3 regions of the Bacteroides sp. OM05-10AA genome follow, and region 3 is predicted to be linked to each of the others. Evidence: riboswitches for the same ligand, from Rfam matches in the RefSeq annotation. Region 3 holds a riboswitch; each other region holds the start of a gene.
What was found. Region 3 has a riboswitch for cobalamin ahead of DXB58_RS02970 (TonB-dependent siderophore receptor). Riboswitches for the same ligand answer to the same signal wherever they lie in the genome.
Positions count from the first base shown of each region.

Region 1: it holds a riboswitch for cobalamin, as region 3 does, so the genes downstream of both, DXB58_RS12345 (TonB-dependent receptor) here and DXB58_RS02970 (TonB-dependent siderophore receptor) in region 3, are expected to answer to the same signal.
Region 2: it holds a riboswitch for cobalamin, as region 3 does, so the genes downstream of both, DXB58_RS12295 (TonB-dependent receptor) here and DXB58_RS02970 (TonB-dependent siderophore receptor) in region 3, are expected to answer to the same signal.

Region 1 is NZ_QSUR01000013.1:124,399-133,038, forward strand. Features, by position in the region: gene DXB58_RS12340 (putative transporter) at 1-999, shown strand, start outside; cobalamin riboswitch at 1,132-1,350, shown strand; gene DXB58_RS12345 (TonB-dependent receptor) at 1,487-3,550, shown strand; gene DXB58_RS12350 (DUF5074 domain-containing protein) at 3,547-4,704, shown strand; gene DXB58_RS12355 (PL29 family lyase N-terminal domain-containing protein) at 4,739-6,358, shown strand; gene DXB58_RS12360 (PKD-like domain-containing protein) at 6,358-8,070, shown strand; gene DXB58_RS12365 (MATE family efflux transporter) at 8,199-8,640, shown strand, end outside.
Region 2 is NZ_QSUR01000013.1:110,897-119,536, forward strand. Features, by position in the region: gene DXB58_RS12295 (TonB-dependent receptor) at 1-1,641, opposite strand, end outside; cobalamin riboswitch at 1,698-1,893, opposite strand; gene cobM (precorrin-4 C(11)-methyltransferase) at 2,025-3,854, shown strand; gene cbiD (cobalt-precorrin-5B (C(1))-methyltransferase CbiD) at 3,851-5,662, shown strand; gene DXB58_RS12310 (ABC transporter ATP-binding protein) at 5,712-6,743, opposite strand; gene DXB58_RS12315 (iron ABC transporter permease) at 6,769-7,806, opposite strand; gene DXB58_RS12320 (ABC transporter substrate-binding protein) at 7,814-8,640, opposite strand, start outside.
Region 3 is NZ_QSUR01000003.1:64,743-73,382, forward strand. Features, by position in the region: gene DXB58_RS02955 (tryptophanase) at 1-257, opposite strand, end outside; gene DXB58_RS02960 (DUF4465 domain-containing protein) at 546-1,331, opposite strand; gene DXB58_RS02965 (YncE family protein) at 1,368-3,341, opposite strand; gene DXB58_RS02970 (TonB-dependent siderophore receptor) at 3,365-5,407, opposite strand; cobalamin riboswitch at 5,590-5,790, opposite strand; gene DXB58_RS02975 (DUF5106 domain-containing protein) at 6,467-7,411, opposite strand; gene DXB58_RS02980 (cell wall metabolism sensor histidine kinase WalK) at 7,568-8,640, opposite strand, start outside.

The sequences.
Region 1 (8,640 bases), on a different contig from region 3:
AAGATTAAAGAACTCCGCCCGTTACTGAACCGTAAATTTGTCATTTCCCGCATCAAACACCGCGAAGGTGGAGAAACCGAATTGGTTAATTCCGAGACAACCCTACATGTAGGGGATATCATATTAGTGATCTCTACCCCGATTGACGTGGAAGCAATCACTGTATTCTTCGGAAAGGAAATCAAAATGGAATGGGAACAACTGAACAAAGAGCTCATTTCACGCCGTATCCTGATTACTAAACCGGAATTGAACGGGAAAACGCTTTCACAACTCAAAATCAGAAATAACTTCGGAGCAAACATCACCCGCGTCAATCGTTCGGGAGTAGACTTGGTAGCCTCTCCACAATTACAGTTACAAATGGGAGACCGTGTCACCATTGTAGGTTCCGAACTGGCTGTTGCCCATGCAGAGAAAGTACTTGGCAACTCCATGAAACGCTTAAATCATCCGAACCTGATTCCTATCTTTATAGGTATCGCTTTAGGATGTATTCTGGGAAGTCTTCCTTTCGCATTTCCCGGAATTCCACAACCTGTGAAACTAGGATTGGCAGGCGGTCCGCTCATCGTTTCTATCCTGATTAGCCGTTTCGGTCCGAAATACAAGCTGATTACTTATACCACCATGAGTGCCAACCTGATGCTTCGTGAAATCGGTATTTCCATCTTCCTCGCCTGCGTAGGTTTGGGAGCAGGCGAAGGCTTTGTAGACACAGTCATTCATGGCGGAGGATATGTATGGGTAGGCTACGGAGTCATTATAACCATCCTGCCACTTCTGATTACAGGATTGATAGGACGGTATTATTGCAAGCTGAATTATTTCACGCTTATCGGGGTTCTGGCTGGTTCTACTACCAATCCGCCGGCATTGGCTTACTCCAATGACCTGACCTCCTGTGATGCACCTGCCGTTGGTTACGCTACGGTATATCCGCTCACCATGTTTCTGCGAGTATTGACGGCACAAATATTGATTCTGTCGTTGGGATAACATATTAATATATCCTTTTTCCATCCAATTGATTATTAACAAATGGGGAAAACAGAATCAGATGCCGGAATATTTGTTATTGGTCAGTGGGATATTTTTTTAGAATAAAACAAACTAATTAATAAAAACTTTCTAACTTTGTGCCGTTAAGGTTTCCTTGAACAACTTTCACGTTGTTAAGGAATGAAAAGGGAATGCCGTGTAAACCGGCAACAGAACCTGCTGCTGTAAATCTCCGCTCCTTGTAATCAGAGAGCAAAATTGCAACACGAAAGTCACTGGATAGTTTATCTGGGAAGGCGTTGCAAAATGGGATGAGTCAGAAGACCTGCCTTGATGCTCTGATTTACACCTGCGGGATTTCGGGTAGTAGTCAAATAGAAAATAAGCAATTATCTTTTATTTGGTATAATAGCTATATGTCCGTTTGTGTAGATTGAATTCAGATCTGAACAAACGGATTTTTTATACCTATAAAATAAAAGACATGCTTTCTATTCAAGTCCATTCATACCATAAGCATTGTATCCATTTACGGTGGATATTATGTTTGATTCTATCTTTATTTACCACATTACCGGCCATTTCCCAGTCCAGGGTTCGGCATCAGACTTCTCTGTCTGATACACTTCTCAAACTCAAAGAAGTTACTATCTACAGCAACCGGATGCAAAAAAAGATGTCTCCTGTACAGATTCTGTCCGGCAAAGAACTGGAGAAGCTCAATGTTTACTCCGTTGCTGATGCTTTGCGCTACTTTTCCGGAGTACAGATAAAAGATTACGGAGGTATTGGAGGACTAAAAACCGTCAATATACGAAGTATGGGCAGTCATCATGTCGGAGTATTTTATGATGGTATTGAATTAGGAAATGCGCAAAATGGAGTCGTCGATCTAGGCCGGTTTTCATTAGATAATATGGAAGTCATTTCACTGTATAATGGTCAAAAAAGTGCCATCTTCCAACCTGCCAAAGATTATAGTTCCGCAAGTGCCATATATATGCAGACACGAAAGCCCATATTCAAAGGGGAAAAGAAAAACAATCTGAACATCGGGGTGAAAGGCGGTTCATTCTCCACCATCAATCCGTCACTACTTTGGGAACACCGTTTCAACGAACGAATAAGCAGTTCCATCAGTACGGAGTATATGTATACATCAGGACGATATAAATTCACATACGCCAAGAAAGATGGTTACGACACAACAGCTGTTCGTCAAAATGGAGACGTAAGAATGTTACGTTTGGAGAATGCATTCTTCGGAAAAGTCCCCAAAGGAGAATGGAAAGCCAAAGCATACCTATACAACTCGGAACGGGGATACCCCGGAGCTGCGGTAAGAGAAGAACCGGGTAAGTTTCGCCATCAGGACCGGCAATGGGATACCAATCTGTTTGTGCAAGGATCTTTTCAAAACTATTTTAAGCCTTGGTACAGTCTGCTAGCCAACGGAAAATATGCTTATGACTATCTCCACTATTTATCCGATCCCAGACTGGATGTCACCACCATGTATGTAGACAATCACTACCGACAGCAAGAAATCTATGCTTCGGCCGCCCATTTATTCACCATCTATCCCTGGTGGAGTATGTCATTATCCAACGATTTTCAATGGAATACATTACGGGCCGATCTCATAGATTTTGTCTATCCAACCCGTAATACAATCCTGACTTCTGCTGCCACGTCCTTTGACTTCAACCGCCTCATGTTGCAGGCGAGCCTGTTATATACTCATGTCGACGACAATACACGTACCAAAGGAGCCAATGCAGGCACCAAAAACAAATACACTCCGTCTGTCATAGCCACCTGGCAACCATTGACCAAGCTCCCTCTGAATGTACGGGCCTTTTATAAGAAAGTCTTTCGCATGCCGACTCTCAATGATTTGTATTATACTTTTATAGGCAATAAGGACTTAAAACCAGAATATACCACTCAATACGATGTGGGTATCACTTTCTCTCACACCTGGAATAACCATTGGCTGAAAAGCCTGGACTTACAAATAGATGGTTACTATAATGAAGTAGATGATAAAATCATTGCCATGCCTACCTCCAACCAGTTCCGTTGGACTATGATTAATCTCGGACATGTGGAAATTCGGGGATTAGACGCAGCCATACGAGGAGAATGGGGCTTCGGAAAGGTGGAACTTAGCACTCTCTTCAATTACACCTATCAAAAGGCACAGGATTTTACCGATCCTACCAGTGAATGGTATGGAGGCCAGATTCCTTATATACCTTGGCATGGAGGTTCCATCATCCTCAATGGAAGTTACCAAACATGGTCCTGTAACTATAGTTTCATTTATACAGGTGAACGTTATGAAGCAGTCGCCAATATCCCGGAGAACTACGCACAGCCCTGGTATACCCACGATTTTTCCCTATCTAAAACTTTTCAATGGGGGAAAACGGGAATACGTGTAACGGCAGAAATTAATAATATCTTCAATCAGCAATATGATGTAGTGCAATGCTATCCTATGCCCGGTACAAGTTTTAAAATCAAATTAAACGTCATGTTATGAGAATATCTGTTCTATCCATCATTATCTGTTTTGTTCTTCTGTCGACTTCTTGTCGCGAAGATGAACGCATTATTCCGTCAACTCCCAACCAAGTTACCCCCGGAGTAAGCGGTACCTCTGTCAAAGGTTTCTTTCTACTCAATGAAGGAAATATGGGAAGCAACAAGGCTACCCTTGATTACTTTGATTACGAAACCGGTATCTATCATAAGAATATCTATGCGGAACGGAACCCGGGAGTCGTACAAGAATTGGGGGATGTGGGAAATGATATCCAAATCTATGGAAATAAGTTATATGCCATCATCAACTGTTCTCATTTCGTAGAAGTGATGAATGTAGAAACAGCAAAACACATCACGCAAATTTCCATACCTAATTGCCGTTATATCGTCTTTAAAGATAAATATGCATACGTCAGTTCGTATGCAGGCCCTGTCAAAATAGATCCTAACGCCAGACTGGGGTATGTAGCACGTGTTGACACTACCACACTGACTGTCAAGGATACCTGTGTGGTCGGCTACCAGCCGGAAGAAATGGTGATTGTGGGCAACAAACTCTATGTAGCCAACTCCGGCGGATATCGCGTACCTAATTATGACCGTACGGTATCCGTCATCGACTTGAACACATTCAAAGTTATCAAAACCATTGATGTGGGAATCAATTTGCATAGAATGGAATTAGACCAATACGGAAATATTTATGTCTCATCCCGGGGAGATTATTATGACACTTACTCCGAAACATTTGTAATAGATTCCAATACCGATAAAGTAATCGAAGAATTACCGCTTCTTCCCAATACAGAAATGGCCATTTGCAGAGATTCACTGTATGTATACAGTACAGAATGGAGTTATTACACCAACAGTTGGACAGTCTCTTACGCTATTTATAATACAAAAACAAAGAAAACTGATACCCGCAATTTTATTACAGATGGTACGGAAAAATCTATCAAGATACCTTATGGAATAGCAATCAATCCGGAAACAGGTGAATTCTTCGTCACCGATGCCAAAGACTATGTGACTCCCGGCACATTATATTGTTTCTCCCGGGATGGAAAAAAGAAATGGTCAGTCATCACGGGGGATATTCCGGCACATATTGCCTTTACAGATAAGAAACTAAAAGAGATTCAATAATTCATATCACTATTACTAATTAAAAACAAAAGCAATGAAGAAAATTCTATTTTTACTGCTCACTGTCGTTACGGTATGCAGTTGCTACAATGACGATGATCTCTGGGATAAAGTCAATGATCTCGACGGACGAGTAGAAACACTAGAAACAACAGTCAAGAAAATGAACTCTGAAATTACAACTTTACAGAGTTTGGTAGACGCATTAAATCAAGGGAAAGTAATCACCAACACGGAACAGACATCTGATGGCTACACATTAACTTTCAGTGATGGAAGCACCGTATCTATAAAAAATGGAAAGAATGGTACAGATGCTCCTGTGATTGGAGTGAAAGCTGACGAAGACGGAATATATTACTGGACCATTACTACCAACGGTACTACAGAATGGCTGCCGGATGCAACTAACAAGTTAAAAGTGACAGGTACAACTCCAGTTATGGGAGTTGACAGTGACGGATACTGGACCGTTGATACAGGTGAAGGAGCCAAACGTATTAACGGAACAGACGGCAAACCTGTGAAAGCGGAAGGACAAGACGGAGACTCTTTCTTCAAATCTGTTACAGTTAATGACAATCATGTACTAGTTACTCTTGCAGATGGAACGTCGTTCACATTGCCCAAAGGGGAAGCATATACATTTGACATTGCCAATAGAGATTATACCTTGTTCTCGTCTAATGAAACAAGGACGTATCTTCTTACAACTGCCAATATAGACGACGCAACATTAATTGCTATTCCGCAAGGATGGACAGCGGTTCTTAATGATAAAGACTTAAGAATCACAGCTCCGGCAGTTTCAGGTGATGATGTCAAAGATGGTGAACTTAAAATACTTGTCACTCCGTCCAAAGCTTTCGGTAAAGTAATAAAAATGCAATTAAGAGCAGTGCGTGAAGCACACTTCTTGACATTCGAGGATGTTGATTATAAAGGTGATGCTAACATGGTAGGAGAAAGAAACTGGTCATCATTAATTGACAGCCAACAATATGGTGGCTCACTACTTTATCCTAAGAATAACCAACTCTATAACTGGAGTGATGCAAACAATACTTTTCTTGCTTCCGAACTTCCTAACGGATGGGGTGATTACCAATACTGGGGTGGCGGACACGCAATTTCCAATTATCTGGATATGGACCTTACTCATGGAGACTTCCAGCACCAACTAGCGGTTTATTATCAGGATGCAAAAACAGGTTTTGGAGGACATAATGGTTCCAAAAACTTCTGCGTACATTACGGCTATGCAGACAATTCCGGATATGCTAACGGTCCATTACCCTATATTTACTTTGGAGACGGAGTTGCTCGTGTAGTTGACCACATGTATGTGACTATGACGACCTACCTAGCCAACTGTGTGGCCAACGGTAACGGTTTGACCGCACCCGCAGGCAAAGATGATTGGGTGAAACTGGTTGCTATCGGTTATGATGAAGATGGAAATGAAGTAGCTGCGCGTCCGGAATTTTATCTGGTTGGAGCCGAAGGTAATATACTTGAATGGACAAAATGGGATTTATCCGCATTAGGCAAAGTGGTCAAAATAGACTTTAATGTCACTGGAAGTAATGATAACGGATATGGTTTCAGCCAACCCGCCTATTTTGCTTATGATGACGTAGCAGTGAGATTCTAATGAAACATATTATACTTCTTTTATTTGTTCTGTTAGCATTAGTATCATGCGTGAAAGAAGAGGAGGACTCTCCTCTTCTTTCCGCTCCTGTCATTACCCTGAAAGAAGAATCCCCCATCTATAAAACAAAAATTGGTCGAGAGATAACCATCGCTCCTGTTTATGAAAATACCGATTCGGAAACGACCTTTAACTGGACAATAGATGGAAAGAGTATCTGTACCGCTTCCACCCTGACATTTTCAGCCGATGAAGCAGGCAGGTATTTCATTCTGATTTCTGCCACCAATGCCGGAGGGACAACAGAAAAAGAGATACGTATCGATGTCTTTCAACTTGATGTACCGACTATCTCTATTGCGGATGCCGACAAAGGTTTCAAAGTGCTTCAAGGCTCTGAACTAACCATTACACCCATAGTAGATTCTTTTCTGGAAACCAGTTACTCCTGGCAAATAAACGGTGAAGATATTTCGAGCGAATTAACCTGTACTCTCCCCACAACCGAACTTGGCGAATATCAGGTTCGTTTTGCTACTCACAATGAAGATGGCGATGACGAAGTAACTTTCAAAGTAGAAGTTTGTTCACCGGATCAAGTAGATTTCAGCTGGACATTCCTGCAAACGGAATATAACATGTCAGTCGGCAGAACTATCCGTATCAAACCGGTTGACGTGAATAATGCACTGGATGCAGTCTATACATGGACTGTGGACAATGAACAAGTGCAATCCGGAGAAAATGAGACTTATCTGTTTACATCCGGGCAGCAGGGAGAACACACGGTAAAGGTAGAAATGAGGAACTCATATATACTCGCTACGCAAACATTAAAAATCAATGTTTGCCCTCCCGCAGGAACATACCAGCGCAAGATTAGCGCCACAAGTTCTGCATCAATGAACAAAGTATATGAATATTTACCGGCTCCCGGTCAATTCATCAATGAGAACCATACCACAACAACTATGGCAGAAGCCTGTACCTATGCAGAAGAACGAATCAATCAGACGGCTTATGTTTCCCTAGGCGGATTCGGTGGATACATCATCGTTGGATTCGATCATAGCATCGTGAATGATGGAGATTACAACATCGCTATTACAGGAAATGCTTTTGATGGTTCGTCAGAACCGGGAATTGTATGGGTAATGCAGGACGAAAATGGTGATGGGTTACCTAATGACACTTGGTATGAATTGCGCGGATCCGAATATGGGAAAGCCGAAACCTGGCAGGATTATGCCGTCACCTATCATAAACCAACCGGTATTCAGCTTCCCACCCCATGGACAGACAATCATGGTCAAAGTGGGTCTATTGATTATCTGGGCGCTTTTCACCGGCAAGATTATTATTATCCCGCCTGGGTAAAGGAGAAACAATATACTTTGCGAGGTACTCGCCTGAAAGAGCGTAATTACGATCAATCCGGTAATGGTACTTATTGGGTAAATGATAGTTATGAATGGGGATATGCTGATAATTTCAGCGCCATTGATCGTCTGACAGATGATGACAACTATAATGCCGGACCGTCTGACAATCATTTCAAGATATCCCATGCTGTAACTTTCGACGGTAAGGACGCAAACCTGAAGTACGTTGATTTTATCAAAGTACAAGTGGGTGTTAATAGTAAAAGCGGTTGGCTGGGTGAAATATCCACTGAAGTTTTTGGAATAAAGGATTTCAACATGCTCAAATAATTGATAGAATATACATAAGAGATTCTTTTCCCTATTAAATATAGAGATAAAAATTACCATTTGGTAATTTTTATCTCCTCTCATAACCCTACCTTTGTCGCCATTTTCAACGACAAAGGTAGAAAGTTATGAAAGATAGTATTGATTTCGGCAGTATGAACATCTCCACGTTGTTCCGTAAGTTACTAATTCCTACGGTACTTGGGATGGTATTCTCGGCGCTGTTCGTTATTACGGACGGTATATTTGTAGGAAAAGGAATTGGAAGTGATGCACTGGCAGCAGTAAATATCACTGCACCGCTTTTTATGATTGCAGCGGGTATCGGACTGATGTTCGGAGTGGGAGCTTCGGTGGTGACTTCCATTCATTTATCTCAGGGAAAACGCAAAGTGGCAAGTCTTAATATCACTCAGGCAATTGCTTTTTCCGCATTGCTCATACTTATCCTGTCTGCTCTGTGTCTTTATTTTATAGAGCCATTAGCCAAATTATTGGGTAGTTCGGACCGATTGTTGCCGTTAGCCGTAGAATATATGGCATGGTACATCCCTTTTCTCGTATTCTACG
Region 2 (8,640 bases), on a different contig from region 3:
GACAAAAGCCGTTGCTGATACAGAAAAACGGGAATGAGTATATTCCAGATTCAATGAGAAATTCTTGCTTTCTTCCGGTTTCAGTTCCAGATTTCCGATAGTATAGCGATTGGTAGTCTTTGCCAGATCCGTAGCGTAAATTTCAGAAAGAGTAGGCGTGCGGAAACCTGTTGCAAAAGACAATCGACCACGGAAACCACCCTCCCTATACATAATAGAAGCTGTCGGAGTGAAGTGATCCTCAAATGTTTCATTATAAATGTAACGCAATCCCACTACTGCTTGCAGAGATTCGGCAATCGTCCACTCATCCTGTGCATATAAAGCCATGGTGTAGAGCGTCTTATTAGAGATATTGTCCGATTCACTTTCCAGCTTTTCATCCAGATATTCCAATCCGGCAGACAGTTTGTTCTTGCTGTTCACCTTGATAATACTCTTCACATTTCCCCGGTAAAAATATTGTTTCTTACGGGTTTCCTTATCTCCAATCTTAAAGTCACCGCTTTCCTGAATATAGTCATAAGCCGATTTGTAATTGTCCGAATAGAAATCGGCATCGATATATGCTTTCTTATTCACAATATACTTCATACCGAAACCATACGTATAATTCTCATGATACATATTATATTTATATTCCGTTACCGGACGGTCATTCAGGAAATTATAGTACGAACCCTGTGCATACAGCGTTGTCTTATGATTCAGAGAATAAGAGAAACTCTGGTTGACCGTATTCGAATGATAACCGGTGAAAGCCTGTTTATCGGTAGGATCCAGTTTCACTTCCCCTTTTTTATTCACCGTTTCGGTCATCGGATGAAGTTTCCAGCCATCCGACTGTTGGCGTTGGTAAGAAGTATACGATGAAAGTTTGCCAACATTCAAATCCAGATTCACAGCTTCCGAAAAACGTCCGTGGTCACTCACCTTGGTAGTACTCGATGCGTCAATCTTGTTTTTGCTATCATCCGTGATGATATTAATAACTCCACCAATGGCGTCACTACCATACAGCGCAGATGCCGAACCGTTCAGTATTTCAATTCGTTTCACGTTTGCCATGTTGATGCGCATCAACGCATCATCGCCAATCAGTTTCCGTCCGTTCACTAATACAAGGATATAATCGCTATTCAAGCCATTAAGCACCATTTCCGTTCCCATACCGCTGGTAGAGAAAGAAAAGTTAGAAGTGAGTTTGGTAAGAGCCTCCTCAAGATTCGTAACATTGGCCTCCTTGATATCTTTGGCAGTCAATACATTTACCGGGATGGGACTATCCACCATCCGGCGATGTGTTCCGGTTCCGGTCACTACCACCTGGTTTAAATTGTTATGACTTTCCGTCATGCGTATCACGACGTCATTTACACTCTTTGAAGTGGAATACCGTTGCGGTTCATAATTGAGATGTGATACTTGCAGGGTTTGTTTGCCATCAGGCAATCCCTTGATTATAAACTCTCCTTTTGCATTCGTAGTTCCCCCCTGCAGACTATGGTCCACCCGAATATTCGCTCCGACAACAGGCTCTCCGGTTTCAGAATTCAACACACGCCCCTTGATTGTAACCTGAGCGGACACAACACAACATACACCGACCAACATGGTGGTCAAAATAAGTTTTTTCAACATTTTGTGATTATGCTTAAATTTCTATAGTTTATGTTCTTAGCCCCGAGAACAAGTTAACTATTGTTTCTTCCTTAGGCAGGTTTCCTGACTTCATCCTGAAAGTTCGCCTTCCCGTGCATCCGGCACAGTGGCAGTAGTAAAACTTTCAATAGATGGATGTTACAGTAGCGGGCACTGCTCCGGATTCACACCGGATTCCCTTTTATGTTCAATCGGACGATTGAAAACATCACCTAAAGTGCCGCAAAATTACTACATTTAATTTGTATCTCATAACATATCTAAAAATATTTTTAGTAACACGAAATTTACACTACCTCTCAAGGAAAGAAACTGATTATTATTGTACTTTTGCAACATTACCCCAATTAATTATTTTCAGGATGGAAAAGAGCGTTCAGACAGCAATTATTTTAATCTCCGAGTCAAGTCTGCCCATAGCCAGGAATATAAGCAGAGAGTTAGCAGAATCCGCCATATACCTCAAAGGAGAAGCAGAGGGATGCGAAACAATCACCTCGTACAGCGGGTTTATGAAAGAACATTTTTCCGATTTTAAAGCAATCGTTTTTATCGGTGCACTCGGCATCTGTGTGAGAAGTATTGCTTCCTGCATCCGGAACAAATATGCCGATCCGGCAGTGATTAACGTTGACAGTACCGGACGTTTCGTTATCTCCGTACTGTCCGGACATATCGGAGGCGGCAATGAACTGACACGAATCGTTGCGGGAATCACCGGAGGGGAAGCCATCGTCACCACCCAAAGTGATAATCAACAGTTGTGGGCGCTGGATACGTTTACCTCCCGTTACGGATGGAAAACTTCGGCAACACCGGCTTCCATGAATCAGGCTATTTTTCAGTTTGTGAATAAACACAAGACAGCCCTGCTGCTTAGTGTCAAGGATAAAGGGACGGACGAACTTGAACAGAGCCGTCCGGAACATACAGATATCTATTATAGATTGGAAGAAATACCGCTGGCGGAATACCAATTGCTCATCACTGTTGGTCCGTGGGAATATGACACTCCTATCCCGACACTGCAGTTCTATCCACCCGTGCTTCATATCGGGGTAGGCTGCAAAAAAGAATGTTCTCCACAAGGAGTCTGCATTTATATGAAAGATGAATTATTGCGACACCATCTTTCTCCACTTGCAGTGAAAAGCATTTCAACGATTGAACTGAAAAAAGACGAACCGTTGATTGCAGAATTACATACGCAGTTCTCAAACAGTGAACTACATATTTATAAAGCCGAAGAACTGGCAGATATCAGCGTTCCGAATCCCTCCGAAAAAGTGAAAGAAGTGACAGGCGTTGATGGGGTGGCCGAAAGTTCTGCTATCCGTGCCTCCGATTACGGCAGATTGCTGATGGAAAAGCAAAAAGGAATACTATCCGAAGGAAATAATTTCACCTTTGCCATAGCACTTTCTGCTGATAGTGACCGCAACAACGGGCATATCGAGATTGTGGGGGCCGGTCCGGGCGACCCGGAATTAATTTCTGTAAGAGGCAAGAGAATGCTGGAAAAGGCAGACCTCATTCTTTATGCCGGCAGTCTGGTGCCACGCGAACTGACGTATTACGCCAAACCGGGCGCTACCGTTAGAAGTTCGGCAGACATGACATTGGAGGAACAATTCACCCTCATGAAGTCTTTCTATGACAAGGGATTGTTTGTGGTACGTCTCCACACAGGTGACCCGTGTATTTACGGAGCTATTGCCGAACAAATGGCATTCTTCGACCAATACGGAATGAGGTATCACATCACTCCCGGCATTTCTTCTTTTCAGGCCGCAGCAGCAGCCCTCAAATCACAGTTCACCATTCCTGAAGAAGTGCAAAGCATTATACTCACACGTGGAGAGGGTCGGACACCGATGCCCGAGAAAGAAAAACTTCATTTGCTGGCGCGCTCGCAAAGCACGATGTGCATCTATCTAAGTGCTGCTATTGTGGAGCAGGTACAGGAAGAACTCTTGCAAGCCTACTCTCCCGAAACGCCCGTAGCTGCCTGCTACAAACTCACTTGGAAAGAAGAAAAGATATATCGCGGCAAGCTGAAAGATCTTGCTCAAATTGTCCGTGACAACCATCTGACTCTTACTACCCTGCTTGTAGTCGGTAATGCCATCGACCACCGGGAGGGATTATCCAGACTATATGCTGATGAATTCAAACATCTTTTCCGCCCATGATACTGATTTTCGGAGGAACGACGGAGGGACGCACTGCCGCTGAAACCCTCGATGAAGCAGGACAACCCTTTTATTATTCCACACGTGGCACCCTTCAGGAAGTCACGTGCAGAAATATGACGCGACTGACCGGCAACATGGATTCAGAAAAAATCATTTCTTTCTGCCGTGAACACGACATCCGATTAATAATAGATGCCGCCCATCCATTTGCGCAACAACTCCACCTGAATATCTTCCTCGCGGCAAAAGAACTAACCATCAAGGTAGTGCGCCTGGAACGTATCTATCCGAAATTATCGGAGGAAATCATTTGGTGTGATGACTTCGAAGATGCCGTCGCCCGTATGAAACAGGACGGTATAGAGAAACTACTGGCTCTCACCGGCACTCAAACTATTGCCAAGCTACAAGGTTTCTGGAAAGAGCATGGCTGTATCTTTCGGGTTCTGGAACGGTCGGAATCCGTAGATATTGCCATAAAGGCAGGATTCCCCAAAGAAAAACTAATTTTCTATCAACCCGAAGAAGATGAATCACTCCTTTTTAAGCAACTTTCCCCGCAAGCGATTATCACGAAAGAAAGCGGCAGTTCGGGAGGCTTCACCGAAAAAATAGAAGCTGCTCTGAAAAACGGAATCAAAATTTATGTGGTCCGCCGTCCTCCCCTGCCCGAGGGTTTTATTACAGTAAATGGGAAATATGGATTGAGACGGGCTGTTGAACTAAATGTACCGGGATTTTATGCCCTAAGAAGTGGATTCACTACCGGAACCTGCGCAACAGCCGCAGCCAAAGCCGCTTTACTAGCATTGACAGAAGAATGTTTTGAAGAAAAAACGGAAGTGACATTACCGGATGGAGAAAGGATCGTCCTACCTATATATAAGGTAGAAAAAACGGATGAGAATACCGCCACTGCCAGTGTCATCAAAGATGCCGGAGATGACCCGGACGTTACCCACGGACATCAGATTGTAGCCACTGTATCTTTTTCCGATTCTCCCGGCATACATTTCCTGCAAGGAAAAGGGGTGGGAAAAGTCACACTCCCCGGATTGGGATTAGCCGTCGGTGAACCTGCCATTAATTCGACTCCCCGGAAAATGATCGTCAATGAGCTATCCTTACTTTATGGAGGAGGGCTGGACGTAACTATCAGCGTTCCCGAAGGGGAAGCACTGGCACTGAAAACATTCAACCCGAAATTGGGAATTATTGGAGGGATCTCCATTATCGGAACTTCGGGTATTGTGAAACCTTTTTCTTCGGAAGCATTCGTCGATGCCATACGCAAGGAAGTGGAAGTGGCCTATGCAGTTAATACAGAACGATTGGTTATCAATTCCGGAGCCAAAAGTGAGAAATTTGTCCGAAGCCTCTATCCGAATCTTCCTCCACAGGCTTTCGTCCATTACGGAAACTTTATCGGAGAGACATTAAAAATAGCAGCAGAGACTGGTTTTCAAAAGGTAAGCATGGGGATTATGATAGGAAAAGCGGTAAAACTGGCAGAAGGACACTTGGATACTCACAGCAAGAAAGTGGTAATGAACAAAGACTTTTTAAAAGAAATAGCTATTCAGTGCAGCTGTTCAGATGAGACTTTAGCATTGATCGAACAAATGACGCTTGCCCGCGAACTATGGGGAATACCAAACAAGAAAGATAAAGAAATCTTGTTCAACAAGTTGGTACAACTATGTCATATACACTGTACACCACTTTTTCCCAAAGGAGAGCTCGCCATTTTATTAATCAATGAGACTGGGGAGATTTCATATCAATTTCACTCTACCCTATTATAAATCTATTATTGACAGGTTTATTTCTATACGGTTTTGAGGATTTTTTGAATCAACTATATCTGCTATTCACTAGATAACCGGACACCAACTTGAGCAATACCTCAATGTCTTCCGCTTTTCGAACTTCATTCTCCGGCAAATGCAGCAAAAATCCTTCCGTCTGAAGATTACCTGTTTCTATGTAAACATCAGATTCGATCTCACGTCCTGCCAGAATTCCATTTCGCAAAAGAGCTTTCCTGACCATCGCATACTTTTGGCCATGCCCTTCAAGACGCATCTTTACAGAATATTCATTGTTGATTTTAAATAATCCTGTATTTTGGTCGAACATGATTCCTTTACGGGAAAAGAAGTTACTTAATGTACCATTCAGTGACAAGTCTTCAGGAGTTCCGATAGTCACACCGTTTTCTTTATCCATCATCCAGACTTTATCGGCAATCTGTAAAGCCAGTTCCAAATCATGGGTACTCATGAAAATCGTTTTCCCCGTATCACGGGACAACCGATGCAACAGTTGCATCATCTCCACTTTACTTGGAAAATCAAGGAAAGCAGTCGGTTCATCCAGAAAAATCACAGGTGTTTCCTGCGCCAACGCTTTGGCAATCATTACCTTTTGTTTTTCTCCGTCACTCAACGTATGCATCATCCGACCGGTTAGCACCTCTATCCCCACACCGGCTATCGCACGGGAAACAATTTCTTTATCTCCTTTCTTCAACACTCCCCAAAAACCGGTATAAGGACTTCTTCCTAACGCTACCATCTCTTCCACCGTCATATTACGCAAGTCGCACTTTTCTGTCAGCACCACACTGATGACTTTCGACATATCCGCATCGGAATATTTCTCAACCTCTTTATTCATGATCCGAATCTCTCCCGACAATTTCGGTAGGAAACCGGACAGTGTATGCAACAAAGTGGACTTTCCCGCTCCATTGGCTCCAAGCAGACAAGTGAGTTCGCCAGCATAAATACTGGCATTTATATCACGGGCTACGATATGCGTTTTATGCTTTCCTTTATAGCCTGTAACCAGGTTCCTGATAGTTATGGTTTCTTGCTCTTGCATGTTAAGTTTCTCCCTGTTCTGATTATCATTCATTTACCTCTCCCTTACGCTTACGGAACAACACCGACACTACCACCGGTGCACCGACCAAAGCTGTGACGGAGTTGACCGGCAAAGCACCTTCAAACCCCGGCATACGGGCTATCAGATTACACAATAACGCCATTGCCGCCCCTACCAGTAAAGAAGAAGGCATCAATATCCGATGGTCGGAAGTACGGAACAAAGCACGGCAAAGATGCGGCACAGCCAGTCCCAGAAAAACAATCGGCCCACAATAAGCCGTTACAATCGCCACCAAAGCTCCGGAACAGGAGATTACCAACAAACGGGCACGTTTGATATTCAAGCCCAGATTTCGCGCATAACTGTCTCCAAGCAACAACAGATTCAATGTCTTAATCAACAGAAAAGAGAGTGGAAGAAGTACAGCCATTGTGCAAAGGAATGGGAATAACTGGTCACCGGAAATACGGGAAAAGCTTCCTAATCCCCAAATGACATACGCGCGAATATCTTCTTCGACGCTGAAAAACTTCAATACTCCAATCACGGCATTGGCTACATAACCAATCATCACACCGATAATCAACAGAGTCACGTTTCCTTTTACTTTCTGTGAGGCGAAAGCAATAAGCGCCATGATAGACAATGCTCCTGCAATAGCGGCAACCGTCAGCGCCAATTCACCAATCAGCCCCAGACTGCTCAACGCCACTCCTCCAAGGCTGCCCGACAATAAAACGACAAAAGCCACTCCCATACTCGCTCCGGAACTAATCCCCAACACTGAAGGCCCTGCCAACGGGTTTCTGAAAACTGTCTGCATCTGCAATCCGCTGACGGATAACCCTGCTCCGGCAACCAGCGCAGTGACTGCCTGGGGCATTCTCGATTTCCAGATAATATTCGTCCAGATGTGGTTCTCATGATCTCCCCACAGGCAAATATCCCATACAGCACGAAACGGTATAGATACAGAACCCAATACGAGATTCAGGAAGAAAAGAACAAAAATCAATCCAACCAACAGAAGCATCAACAACCAGACAGGAGTTTTCATACCCTTCTCATTTTAAAAGCTCATAAAAAACGGGAGTATATTCCGGTAGCAGTTCCGGATGAAATACTTTAATCAAATCTTTCAGCAGCACTTCCGGATGAGTGGGAACATTCTCATAATAAGGTTTCTCCTTGAGATTGCAATAAATCACTCCTTTATCTTTGAATGCCCGGAAATCAGCATACCGGGAATCCTGCGCTTTCAATGCGTCGTAAGTGAACGTGCCATTATGACTGTTCAATATCCGCCAATAATCAGCACTTTCCGCGCGACTGTAAACAGTCTCAAAGTCTAAAGTCACTCCACCTGTATTCGGATCATCTTTTAGGAAATAATCAGCACCGGCATCCCGGAAAAGTTGTGCGAGGAAATTGCGCCCTCCTACGGCGTACCAGTTGCCGCCACGCAGCTCACCACTAAAAACAACCGGCTTTTTCTCAATCTTTGCCGTCAGCTGCTTCAATGTATTATATTCAGTCTTAATCGAATCAAAGATCGCATTTGCTTTCTCCTCTTCTCCAATCAGCAGACCGATAAACTTAATCCATTCTGCCTGCCCGAGGGGAGAATTCTCTTTATATCCCAAATGCGGAATCAAAGGAATACCTACCTCTTTCAATGCGTCATATCCTCCCCGTTTAAAAGGAGAAATCAGAATCAGATCGGGATTCATGGAGATAATGACTTCATTATCAAAGTTCCCCTCTATCCCTATCTTACGAATTTTCTTCTCTTTCAACCGGCGTTTTACTTCCTCATTAAACAAATGGCGGGTGCTTGTGATACCTACCACATGATCCAGCTCATCCAGTTTTATAAAATTGGATAGCTGCA
Region 3 (8,640 bases):
GTAATCATCTCTTTCAATTTGAAGAATGAGGTTGCTCCGGCATAGCTTTCATCACCTAGCATCATTCCCGCCCATTGGCGGTCACTCATCGCTCCGGTTCCGGAGTCTGTGATGAGATCTATATAAACTTGTTCTGATTTGAGTTGAAAGACATTATAATGTGCTTCTTTAATCCATTGCTCACGCTCTTCACGTGTGCTTTTCCGGATGGGTTCTACCATCTTGATTTTCCATGATTCAGCAAAAGGTAATTCCATTGTTGTAGATTTATAGTTTAGATCGACGAATGTAGCTAAAATCTGTGTGATTAACAAATATATGATGACTTTTTGTAAGTTGTGGCTGATGGAATTATTTCTCCGTAGGCTAGTGATATATCAATTTGTGGTAAGAAGATATAAAGAGAGCCGGATCCCTTAAAAGGATATCCGGCTCTTTAAAATTATGCATTCGATTGAGTATGATTATAAGTTTGATTATTGGTAATCAATAGGCTGATTAAAAATAAATATATAATCGGTTGAGGTCAATCGAGCAGTGGCTATTTAGTCTTCAATAGTGATACCGTCAAGACAGAAGTAGGTCGGTGTCAATGGACCGTATTCATTCTTTTTGGTAGATGTTAATGAGAATTTTAGTCCTTTCGTTTCTCCCAATGAAGTTAGATCTACCCATTTCCATTGATCGAGGAGATTGGTTCCTTCTGCCAAATAACAATCTACGTGCATTGTTTTATCATAATTGTAGATAGTAAGTTTGAATGAGTCGTTGCTTCCGAATATTTCTTCTTCACCATAATATCCAGTTCCTTCTTTCATACTGCTATAAGCATAGACACTGTTTGTTACATATAGTCCTTTTACTCTATAGTCTTCCAGTTCATTAGGGTTGTCGTGATCTCTGAATCGTATTGCGGCTTCTTTATCAGAATTCTTTCCGATTTTATATCCGGCAGCTCCAACGATAACGTATGTATTATTGATTACCCCTTTTTTGGTGATAGCGCGATAATCATAGCTTGCGAAGTCTGGACAATCTTCTACTGTACAATTCGTAAATGCAAAGCTATCTGAATAGAAACCGTATGTTGAAGATACACAGTCAAATTCAAAGATTCCACTTGCGTCAGTTAACAGATTGTATTTATAGTTAGTTGTTCCCCACTCACTACTTACTGACCATGAATCATCCGGATTTTCTTGATCGCCCATGTCGAGTGTATGAGTTTCGTAATTAGGCAAGCTAAGTATGTATGTTTTTGTATCGTCATCATCGCTACAGCCACAAAATATAAATACTGATAATAGTAATAATAAGGATAATTTTTTCATGTTCTTTTCTAATTTTAGTTATTAATAAATTGTTGATTATTTTTTGAAATGTAAGTTTTCAACGGTTGTGACTTCGGTTGATATTTCACCCATTTGTCCTGCGTCTTGGTTAACTGCAGTCATAATCTTAACGAAATCTATTTGATCCAAGTCGGCTGGTGTACCGTTACTGTCCACAGCCCAATCTATCTTGAAATTACTACCTTCCTTGGTGTTGGGATGGTTGTCTGCATATCCCCATGGATAACAATATCCTACCCATAATCCATTTTCCAAGACAGCATTATCTTTTAGGCGTGTTCCCTGGAATGTGATTTCATCATCTTCTACCCAAAGTGGATAATAGGATTCCTGATTATGGTAACTGTTGCGGAGAATATATCCTTCGTTTTCTTTATTGTCCTTCCAGAAAACATTTTGGTTGGCTGGGTTCGGGCGGTAATAAGTTATTTCATATCCTCGGGTTTCTGTATCTTTCCCGTATTCGCTGCCTTTCAGTTCATACCATTCGTCATCAGGTTTTCCATTGCCGTTTGCATCTTTGGATACGAATACAATTCCCGGTTCGGCACTTCCTCCTAGTTTTCCTGTTCCGGTTTTGGAATTGTAGTAAGCATTACCTCTTACCTTGAAATCATATTCTCCCGTTACATTCGGAATGGGCTGTGGGAATCCTAAAACAATGTAGCCACCGAATCCTCCTAATGTAATAAGCGATTTTTGCTGGATTCTGCGGGTTGCTTCTTCCAATATTTCATCGTAGGTAAATCCATCCTTGTATGCTGATGTGGTAGTATTGATAAATTGTCCGGGAGCAGGACGGTATTCCCATACTTTATTGGCGAAAGCTAGAGGGTTTTCCGTGTCATCGTCATTATCGTCAATATTGCTTTGTGAGGCTTTGTCACTGAATGCGATGGTATTCGGGTTAAGTCCGATGTTGTTCAGGCGGAACATGAGTTGTCCTTGTTGGTTGAAACAAAGTAAGTCGCCGTAAGTGGTGTAATCGCGTGCTTCGGTGATATATACATTGTTGCTGTAAGGGTTGATATTGATACCGTAAGGTGTCTTTATCACAGTTCCATCGGTTATGAAATTCTCACGGATTGTTTCTTCTGTTTTCAGATTGAACATCTTGATAGAAGAAGTTTGTGTGGTATAGTTGTAATTGTATAGATAGGCTATATCTCCGTCGATGGCGAAGTTTTGCACTTTCTCGTTAGATTGAGTGACTTTGTTTGTCCGGCAGTCTATCTTGACGAAATTATAATCTCCGGCTTCTATATCTTCGCCACGGGTGGCTACATAGACGGTTTCATCCGGACCTGCTATTATTTTACCGGGATTCGGGCCTACTATAATTTTGCTACTTTCTTTGAATGTGGCAATATCGACAACGGATACTGTATTATCTACACCCAGCCTTGATGAATAATCCAATCCGCCGGAATTGGAAATATATAGCTTTTCGTTTTGTACACAAATGCCGTCAGGGTTACGTCCCACTGATGTGATGGCATCTATGGAGAGGGAAGTTGTGTCTATACGCGCAACGGTTCCGTCATAGGAACATACGTATGCTTTTTCTTTATGAAAAGCGATATAGCGTGGTTGGCGGGAACTCCCATTTTCTGCCTGCATCTGAATTTGTTTCAATGAGGTTCCTGTACGAAAATCTATCACTTCTACTGTACTGGAGATGTTGACTACGACATATACCTTGCTTCCGTAAATAGCCATATCGTTGGCTGTATCTCCTAATCCCCGGTGGTTGACTGCTTTGAAGTAATCACGAACCATTTGTTGATTACCGAAAGAGAAACGTGCCAATGAGCTGTTATTCTGATTGAACAGCCCTTCACATAATACATATAATTCAGCGGTACCCGTTTCTGTCGGATCACCCATAATGCCTGATGTGAAAGGTTTGTCTTCCATGTCATCACATGCCATGAATAACAAGATCGATGACAGCCAGCACCAGAATATATATATTAATTTCCTTTTCACGTCAATATCTTATTTTATAATATTTAATATCTTATTTTTATTGTTGCTCTTACAGATCGTCCGGGCATTGGGAAGTATTTCACAATCTCGTAATTCTTGTCCATCAGGTTCAGTACTTCCAAGCTGAAAGAGGTGGTGATTTTTCTTATCAGGAAATCACGGCTTGCAGAAATACTGTGATCGCTATAACTATCTAATCTGTTTTCGGCAATGTTTTGTCCCAACGCATAACGCTTTCCTGAAAATAGGAATGAGTAAGACAGGTTGATCCATGGTGTTTCGATACCTGCCTGCCCCGAAGCGGAGACGCGGGGAGTGTAGGCTATCTGGTGTTTGTATGTTGATTCATACGTATTTGGATCGGGTGGGGTAACGTCTAATGCTCGTTGGTATGTATAGTTACCCGAGAGGTTGATGCGGATTTTTTCCCAAGGTTGGAGGGAGAGGCTTCCTGTAACATCAATGCCTTTGATGTCAACCTGTCCCAGGTTTTTCATGCTCCATACTGCAAGGTTCTTGGTAGGGTAAGCGATGATTTTATCTGTTACCTTATTATAATAAGCGTCGACGGTTGCTGACAAATAGGGTAGGAACGGGCATACATTCTTGCTGTATGTCAGTCCGATATTGTATTGTTTGGCTTTTTCCGGCTTTAGTTGTGTGTTTCCTACTTCTTCGTAATATAAGTCGTTGAAACTTGCCAGGCGGAAAATGTCTTTATAGAAGAAGCGTACACGGAATTCTTCATTATGAAAAGGTTTGAATGCGGCACTTACATAAGGGGTTAGTTTACGGTGATTGCCGGCGCTGCCGCCTTTCTTTACATCTTCATTGATAACAGTTGCCAATGCGGATGCGGAGATTGTTAACCAGTCATTCACGTATTTGCCGGCGAATGCCGTTAGCCATGAATAGCGCGTGGGATGTACAAAGTTGTTTAGATCGGCATTCATGGTATTGATACTTCCGTCTGTGGAAAGAGAGAATGAGAGGTTGCTCAACAGTCTGTATAGTACAGAAGCGGAAAGGTAATATTCTTGCTGGTAGTAGCTGTTTTCTGTTTTCTTTAATGAGTTCTTTGTGTCGGGGTCCAGGTAACGTTGATAGCTCCAATTCCACTTGGCAGAGGTTTGGAATACCCATTGTTGGCTGAATTCTTTCTTGTATTGACTTTGTATGAAAGTGTTTTTATCCCACAGGTGTTGGGTAGAATGGTCGTTGTAGAAAGTGGTAGCTTTGGGTAGTCCCCGGGAGGACTGGAAGTAATAGGCTTTCAACCGCCATTGTTCTTTATCGGAGAAGTTACCGTAAAGTCCGGCTTCAGCACGGAATGTCTGTACGTCTGTATTCTTCCGTTTCTCACGTGAGGACAGATCTCCTTCTGCACTTCCATAGCGCAGTGTATATGGATAATGTCCGTCAGAAGACATCCATTCGCCATTGACTGACATGCTCCATGTTTTATTGAATTGTTGTTCCAGCAGGAGGGAGGGATTGACTAATCCCCAGGAACCTGTTTTGAAAGCTCCTGCTATGTTGGTCTTTTTGTCTTTTGTGAACTGTGGGGTAAGTGTCTGGATATTCAAGATGCCTGCTGACGCAAAGAAGCGGGCAGGTTGGAAGATGTTATCGCTTTGTCCGTTGTTTAGAGAAAGTCTGTCTACGTTATCGAGTGAGAAACGCCCGATGTCGATTTGTCCCGTTTGGCAATCGGTTAGGGCTATTCCGTCATAGCCAACAGCGGTATGTTGTGCTCCCAGGCTTCGTATGGATACAGTTTTTAGTCCGCCAATACCTCCGTAGTCTTTTACGGTCACTCCGGCAAAGTGTTTCACTGCGTCGGATACTTGCAGGGCGTGCAGGTTTTTCAGAGCGTCTTTGGAGAATACTTGCAGGGGAGCGGTAGAACGTACTTCGCGAGTCTGATAGATATCTGATACAGTTACTTCAGGAATAGAATATGTATGTGTCGTATCTACCTTTTGCTGTTGTGCAAAAAGTGGTATGGATAAGAATTGGCAGCAGAATACTGCAAAGATCATTTTCTTAAATGTTCTCTCTTTCATTTAGTTCTTTTTCTGTCTGTTGCTATTTAAAAGTGTCCGGGCGAAATCCCTTCGACCGGACACGCATAAATAAACTTGGCAGAGTTTATTCGTTTTAACACACTTTCTCTGAATTAGAGTGATGAATGAAATGATAGACGACTTGTCCGGTTCATTAGACTCAACGCTTTTTCCTCGAAAGCAGTGAAACATAATTGCATGGTAGGTCTTCTGACTTATTCCTGTTACAAACGCCTTCCCAGATTAGTCTCCAGTGGCAATGAGTGAATTGCTTGTAACATGCATGGAACTTACAGCAGCGGGACTGTTCAGGATTTACACCTGATTCCCTTTTAATTGCTTCCCCCGCATGGGAGTCGCAAACCAATGCGCGACAAAGATAGGGAGTTTATTTGTTTTTTCCAAGTTGGGGGATGTTCTTTTTCTTTTGTCTTGATACGAAAGAAAAAGAACCAAAAAGAACGAGATTGGAGGAGCCGTGCAAGGACCGATTATTTGTTGCTTCTTACTTGTTTTCTTCGATATTTTTTGTATTTTTGTAAATGAGACTGCCACTTATTACAAAATTTACCAAATTAGCGGATTTTAGAGGCGGGTATTGAGTTGCCCGCCTTTTTTTATTTGTTTGATATAAGATTAGCTTTTAAAAAGTATCCTTGTCTATGTCCAACGTTGGACGTATGAAACAGATTTATTGAAACATAATTGGTAGTTTTTTATAGGTGGATGCAGCGATATCCACCTATTTTGTTCCTTACTGCACCGATATGAATCAAATGTTTTAGACAAGGAATTCAAGTACTAAATTTACATTCCAATTCTGTAGAAAATAATATCTCTATATGCATATATTAATTCGTCGAACTATAGTCTACCTTTCGTTGGACTATAGTGCTTCGAAAGAAAGACTATAGTCAACTTTGCGTCGGACTATAGTCCGACGAATAAATATATGTATCCGGAGTGATTATATTTAGTATAACTCCGGAATAATTATAGCACATAAAGGGAATAATTGCAATCAGTGCAGAAATGAATTAGTTCATTTCTGTACCGTTTTTACTCTAATCCAACATTAGTTAGGTATTCTTCGATAGCTTGTGCGGTGGCGTCTTTTAGGAGCACGATCTTTTCCTTGTTTAAAAGGTAGAGGGTAGGAATAGCCTTCAAATCATATAGTTGTTGTTCTTTGATGGAAAATTTCTTGTCGTATCCGTTGATCCATTCTTTGGGGAATTCATTCAGGTGTTTTCTCCATTCGTCCAACTCTTCGTCAGGGTAGATGGAGAGGACTGTTAGTTTCTTTTGTCCCAAAAGTCGGTTGATGATAGGTGCGTTTTTCAGGGCATCTATCGTTTCTGTGCAGGCATGACAACCGGGGTTGTTGATGAATAGGAGGATATAGTCGGCTTGCTGTTGATAGAGGGAGCCTTGTGCGCCGGAAGCTAATGTGTAGCTGAAGTTCAGGGCTTTGGTTCCGATACGGTTTTTCTGTGCTAATTCCCGGCGGGCTTTAGGACGTACTTTTTCTATTTCCTCTAACAAGGGAGAAGCTAACATGGCGTCTAATACGGGAATATAGAATTCTTCGTTACGCATGGGGGAGTTGGGGTCGTATAAGTATTTATCCGCCAGGTCGGTGATGTAGGTAAATACTTTTTTGTCTACATTCGTTTGTTCGATTGTTTTCCGCATGGCTTCTTGTGCAGTTTCCAACGGAACGTGATTCAGTATGTCACAATAATCCGCCCAAGCTTGTTCGGTCACTTCGGGGTGGTGGATGTAATTGGTGTCGGCGAAGTTGACGTTATCCCAATAATGTTTCACCAGAAAGTCTGCCCGTTGTTCAGGGGCTGTCATCATTGGGGGGATGGCAGGCAATGTAAAGGTTTTAATGGTGTCTTGTATTACATCATTTTTGTTCAGACTGGAAGCGTTGCCACTTTTGCAGGCACAAAGGCAAAGGATGCATATAGCTGGAAGAATATAGATGTTTGTTTTCATAACTAACAATTATTACATTGAACTTATGTAGATTACATTGGTGGCAAAGATAATGCCCTTTCTACTTTATTCAAAGAATTTTTCTTCCTTTTATTTTGCTGCGTTCTTTTCTGTTCGTTTTTTGATTAGACAAGTTTTGCAGGATAACTCTTGATTTTACTTCTCCTTTGCCAATGTAAATACAAATTCCAGTCCGCCTCCCTGATTGTTCTTGGCGGAGATGTTACCACCATGGATGATGACGGCGTTCTTCACAATAGCTAATCCCAGTCCTGTTCCACCTACTTTCCGTGAACGACCTTTGTCTACCCGGTAGAAACGTTCGAAGAGACGATTCAGATGTTCGGGAGATACTCCAATACCTGTGTCGGCAAAGCTGAAATAGTAGAAATTCTCATCTTCACGGAAACAGTTGATATTGATCTGGATATTACTTCCGGCGTATGCAATGGCATTATCCATTAGATTACGGAAGATGGAATATAGTAGTGAGTAATTTCCTTTGATTTGTATACTCTTCTTTAAGGAGTTGACGACTGTAATATGCTTTTCGTCAAGCTCCAACGATACTTCGTTGATGATGTTACCTACCAACACACTGATGTCTACCCGTTCCATGTCGATCATGCTGGCGGCTTCATCCATGCGGGTGAGTACGGAGATGTCGCGTAATAACCGACTTAAACGGTTACTTTGTGCATAACAACGTTCGAGGAATACGTTGATCTTCTCGCGTGGAATATTTTCATTGCTGACAATGGTTTCCAAATACCCTTGGATACTGCTGACGGGAGTTTTCAACTCATGGGCGATATTCTGGGTCAGTTGGCGTTTAAGTCTTACTTGCTCTTCTTCTTGGGTAACGTCGTTGATGGAAATCTCGAAGCTGGCATCCTGGAAGATGATACATTCTACGATAAATGTCCGTCCATTCTTATTGATGGTGACAGACATTCGTTTTTCACCTTTTCCTCTCGAACGTTCTTGCTGGTTCTTATTGATAAAATGAATAATCTCTTGCAGTTCGCTGATGGCAAAGACTTCTTCTGTTGTTTCCAGGTTGGAGTCTGAAATCAGGTTGCTGTATTGGGTGAAAAGATTATTGACAAGAATCTCTTTTTTGTCTTTAGTAAATATACCTAGTCCTTCGTGTGAGATTTGAAGGTGGGTAATTAACTTTTCACGCTCGATGTAGAGAGCTTCTTTGGTTTCGTGCAGTCGTTTGTAGA